2 regions of the Rhodococcus sp. Z13_19A genome follow, and region 1 is predicted to be linked to the other one. Evidence: predicted binding sites of a transcription regulator. Region 1 holds the regulator's gene; the other holds the start of a gene.
What was found. Region 1 encodes LexA, which represses DNA repair genes until DNA is damaged. Its sites were predicted from a motif close to CGAACANNTGTTCG; they were not measured.
Positions count from the first base shown of each region.

Region 2: ruvC (crossover junction endodeoxyribonuclease RuvC) is a predicted target of LexA. The motif match lies at 1,320-1,333, and genes of this name have one in related genera.

Region 1 covers NZ_JBYUNN010000002.1:682,207-684,673, forward strand. The annotation lists gene hflX (GTPase HflX) at 1-1,003, shown strand, start outside; gene lexA (transcriptional repressor LexA) at 1,000-1,743, opposite strand; gene AC3YNX_RS09945 (LysM peptidoglycan-binding domain-containing protein) at 1,994-2,467, shown strand, end outside.
Region 2 covers NZ_JBYUNN010000003.1:97,537-100,003, forward strand. The annotation lists gene AC3YNX_RS11575 (SDR family NAD(P)-dependent oxidoreductase) at 1-375, opposite strand, end outside; gene AC3YNX_RS11580 (enoyl-CoA hydratase/isomerase family protein) at 372-1,199, opposite strand; gene ruvC (crossover junction endodeoxyribonuclease RuvC) at 1,375-1,944, shown strand; gene ruvA (Holliday junction branch migration protein RuvA) at 1,941-2,467, shown strand, end outside.

The sequences.
Region 1 (2,467 bases):
GGTGGTGGACCGCACCGCGCTGATCCTGGACATCTTCGCCCAGCACGCCACGTCCCGCGAGGGCAAGGCGCAGGTGGCGCTGGCCCAGATGCAGTACATGCTTCCCCGCCTGCGCGGCTGGGGTGAGTCGATGTCCCGGCAGGCCGGCGGTGCCGGCGGCAGTGCCGGCGGGGTGGGTCTGCGTGGACCTGGTGAGACCAAGATCGAGACTGACCGGCGACGCATCCGCGAGCGGATGGCCAAGCTGCGTCGGGAGATCAAGGGCATGAAGCAGGCGCGCGACACCAAGCGCGACAGTCGCCGCCGCAACGAGGTGCCCAGCGTGGCCATCGCCGGCTACACCAACGCCGGCAAGTCCAGCCTGCTCAACGCCCTCACCGGTGCCGGGGTGCTGGTGCAGAACGCGCTGTTCGCCACCCTCGACCCGACCACGCGCCGGTCCGAGCTGGCCGACGGTCGCGAGTACGTGCTCACCGACACGGTGGGGTTCGTGCGGCACCTGCCCACCCAGCTGATCGAGGCGTTCCGCTCCACCCTGGAGGAGGTCGCCGACGCCGACCTGCTGCTGCACGTGGTGGACGGGTCGGACCCGCAGCCCACCCAGCAGGTGGCCGCGGTGCGCCAGGTGCTGGTGGAGGTGGCCGACGAGCGCAAGACCGGGCTGCCGCCGGAGCTGATCGTGGTGAACAAGGTGGACGTGGCCGACCCGGTGGTGCTGGCGCAGCTGCGCAACCTGATGCCGGACGCGGTCTTCGTCTCCGCCCACACCGGGGAGGGCATGGACGAGCTGCGGCAGCGGCTGGTCGAGCTGATGCCGCACCCGGAGGTGGAGGTGGACGTGCTCGTGCCCTTCACCCGCGGTGAGCTGGTCGCGCGGGTGCACTCGGAGGGGGAGGTGCTCGAGGAGACCCACCAGCCCGAGGGCACGCACCTGCGGGCGCGGGTGCGTGCCGACCTCGGAGCGGCGCTGGTGGAGTTCGCCAGCCCGCAGGTGCCTGCCTAGAGCTTGCGCATCACCGAGACCACCTTGCCGAGCACGGTGGCCTCGTTACCGGGGATGGGCTCGAAGGCGGCGTTGTGCGGCATCAGCCACACCTCGCCGTCTCGGCGCTTGAACGTCTTGACGGTGGCCTCGCCGTCGATCATGGCGGCCACGACGTCACCGTTCTCGGCGACGTTCTGCTGGCGCACCACCACCCAGTCGCCGTCGCAGATCGCCGCGTCGATCATCGACTCGCCGACCACGCGGAGCATGAACAGGGTGCCGTCGCCCACCAGCTCGCGGGGGAGGGGGAAGACCTCCTCCACCGCCTGCTCGGCCAGGATGGGGCCACCGGCGGCGATGCGGCCCAGCACCGGCACGAAGGTGGGGGTGGGCATCTGCTGCAGAACGCTGCCGCCCTCACCGGTGGTGGCCGCAGCGGCCTGGTTGGCCAGGTCCTCGGGCATCCGCACGTCCACCGCCCGGGGGCGGTTGGGGTCGCGTCGGAGAAACCCCTTGCGCTCCAACGCCTTGAGCTGGTGGGACACCGATGAGGTGGAGGTGAGGCCGACGGCCTCGCCGATCTCGCGGACGCTGGGCGGGTAGCCCCGCACCTCGACCGAGTCCCGGATCACCTCGAGCACCTTGCGCTGGCGCGGCGTGAGGCCGGCGGCGGCGGCCGACAGGTCGGCGGTCTCCTCGGCGGTGGCACCCGGAGCGGCACCCGCCGTGGTCGGGGCGCCGGGAGTGTGGCTGCTCATCGTGTGATGCCTCCTGTGGGGAACCGCGAGTGGTCCGGTGCTCTGCGACGAGGCCGCGCGGGTGTGCGTCCACCTGCGGAACTTCGCCAAAGTGCGGTGGTGTTCTGGTGATTCGAACTTAGTCCTGCAGCAGGTCACATTCAAACACCTGTTCGATCAACACGCCGACAGCTCTCGATTTTGTCGGTCGCCCCTGGTAGACATCGACCAGACGTTCGAATCGAACGCCTGTTCGACACGGGAGGTTGACATGCTCGATCTGGCTGATCGCCGCTCCACCCTGCACCGCGCGGGCGTTCGCAACGCACACTCACGTCTCGCTGGGCCACGTCTCACTGACTCCCTGCTGGTTGACCCGCGACGCCGCGCCGACCTGTTCGAGCTCGAGCGTGAGCTGCGCTCGCTGGGCTCCCTGCGGGCCGGGGACGCTGGGGCGGCGCGCACCGTGGAGGCGCCCCGGCGCACCCGCCGTCCCCGCGAGGTCGCCCGCCGCCGCCCGGCTGGGCGCCTGGTCGAGTACGGCACCGCCCCGCTCCGCCGGACGGCCTGCACGCCACGGGTCACTCGACCGTCCCCGGCTCAGGTGCGCCTGCGCCTGGTGGTCACCGGCGCCGTGCTCGCCGGCGCGCTCGCGCTCGGCGTGCTCGCCGTGGTGACTCTGGGGGGAGGCGGCGACGCCCCCATGCCCACGCAGACGGCCGTCACCCAGGTGCGCGCCGGGGAG
Region 2 (2,467 bases), on a different contig from region 1:
GCCGCGGACGTTGACGTCCTGCGACTTGGCCCACGCCTGCGGTGTCATCTGCCCCAGCGGCTGGGTCACCGGGTTGGCCGCGCCGTTCACCACGATGTCCACCCCGCCGAACTCGGCCACGGTGCGCTGCACCAGCGTCGCCAGCGCGTCCAGGTCGCCGGCGTGGGTGGGCACCCCGATGGCGTTGCCGCCCAGGCTCTGCAAGTGCTGGGCCGTGGCCTTGGTGGCCTCGGCCTTGCGGCTGGCCACCACCACGTTGGCGCCGGCGCAGGTGTAGGCCTCGGCGATGGCCAGCCCGATGCCGCGGGTGCCGCCGGTGACGATGGCGGTGCGCCCAGCCAGGTCGAAGAGCCGGTTGAGCTGGTCGTGGTTCATGACTCTCCTGTGGAGGGGGACGGTGATGCCCACCGCGGTGGGCGCTTCTCCCGGAAGGCCGCGCTGGCCTCGCGGAAGTCGCTGCTGCTGCCCGCCAGGATCTGGGTGCGGTTCTCCAGCGCGATGGCTGCGTCCACGCTGGTGGCCGCGGCGTTCGCGGTGAGCACCTGCTTGGTCATCGCCAGCGCGAAGGGGCTGTGCGCCAGCAGGGTGGCCGCCAGCTCGCGTGCCGCGACGAGCAGCTGCGCGTCCGGCACCACCTGGGTGAGCAGGCCGATGCGCTCCGCCTCCTCGGCGTCGAACGTGCGCGCGGTGGTGATCAGCTCGGTGGCGCGGGAGAGCCCGACCAGCCGCGGCAGCGTGTAGCTGATGCCGATGTCGCACCCGGACACGCCGATCTTGATGAACTGCACGCCGAAGGTGGCCGATGCCGCCGCGATCCGCAGGTCGCAGGCGGCAGCGAGCGCCAGTCCACCACCGAAGGCCGGGCCGTTGACCGCGGCGATCACCGTCTGCGGCAGCCGCTGCAGGCGGGGCACCAAAGAGGCGAGGTACTCCTGGGAGCGCATCCCGGCCGCTGGTCCGCTCAGCCCGGCGGCGGTGGGGGAGCGCTGCGTCTCGTCCTTGAGGTCGAGCCCGGCGCAGAAGCCTCGACCGGCGCCGGTGAGCACCACCACCCGAGCCTCGTTGTCCTGCTCCAGCAGGGCGAGCGTGGCGTGCAGCTCTTCCGCCAGGGCGAAGCTCAGGGCGTTGAGTCGCTCCGGCCGGTTGAGCGTCACCACGGCCAGGCCGGCTGCGGGACGCTCGAGCTCAACCAGGGGCATGCGGCTCCAGTGTTCGTGCCGGATTATTCCGGTTCGAACCTATCTCAGGGCCGGACGACTCCGGACCCGCACTGCCGAGCGTGTCGCTGCTCGGTGCACCGCACCGCGCCCACTAGAGTTCGAACGTCTGTTCGCACCGGAGCGGGCGCTGACCAGGAGCAAAGGGGATGAGCCAGTGCGCGTGCTCGGTGTCGACCCCGGCCTGACCCGCTGCGGCTTCGGCGTGGTGGAGGGTGGCCGTGGCCGCGAGGTGTTCGCGCTGGACGTGGACGTGGTCCGCACGCCCGCAGACCTCGACCTGGCCCAGCGGCTGCTGCTCATCTCCCAGGCGGCCGAGCACTGGCTGGACGTGCACTCACCCGACGTCGTCGCGGTGGAGCGGGTGTTCAGCCAGCACAACGTGCGCACGGCCATGGGCACCGCGCAGGCCGGCGGAGTGGTGGCCCTCTCGGCGGCCCGGCGCGGCATCCCCGTCAGCTTCCACACCCCCAGCGAGGTCAAGGCCGCCGTCACCGGCAGCGGCACGGCGAACAAGGCGCAGGTGACCACGATGGTGACCAAGCTGCTGGGCCTCAACGTCAAGCCCGCACCCGCCGACGCCGCCGACGCGCTCGCCCTGGCCATCTGCCACTGCTGGCGAGCGCCGATGATGGCCCGGTTGGCTGCTGCCGAGCAGGCGGCGGCCGAGCAGCAGCGCCGGTACCAGGAACGACTGGCCCAGGCACGAAAGGCAGGCGCTCGGTGATCTCCTCCATCCGCGGAGAGGTGTTGTCCCTGGGGCTCGACCACGCGGTGGTCGAGGTCGGCGGAGTGGGCCTGCGCGTGCACGCCACCCCGGCCACCCTGGCGGGGCTGCGCCGCGGCGACGAGGGTCGGTTGTCCACCACGCTCATCGTCCGCGAGGACGCGCTCACCCTGTACGGCTTCGGCGACGCGGAGTCCCGGGAGCTGTTCGGGCTGCTGCTCACCGTCTCCGGGGTGGGCCCGCGACTGGCCATGGCGGTGCTGTCGGTGCACGAGCCGGACGCGCTGCGCGCGGCGCTGGCCGAGGAGAACGTCACCGCGCTCACCCGGGTGCCCGGGATCGGCAAGCGCGGCGCCGAGCGGATGATCGTCGAGCTCAAGGACAAGGTGGAGAAGGTGGCCGGCGGGTCCGGGGTGCAGCACCTCGGTGGTGCCGTCCGCGAGCAGGTGCTCGACGCCCTCGTCGGCCTCGGCTTCCCGACCAAGCAAGCCGAGCAGGTGGTGGACGCCGTCCTCGCCGACGC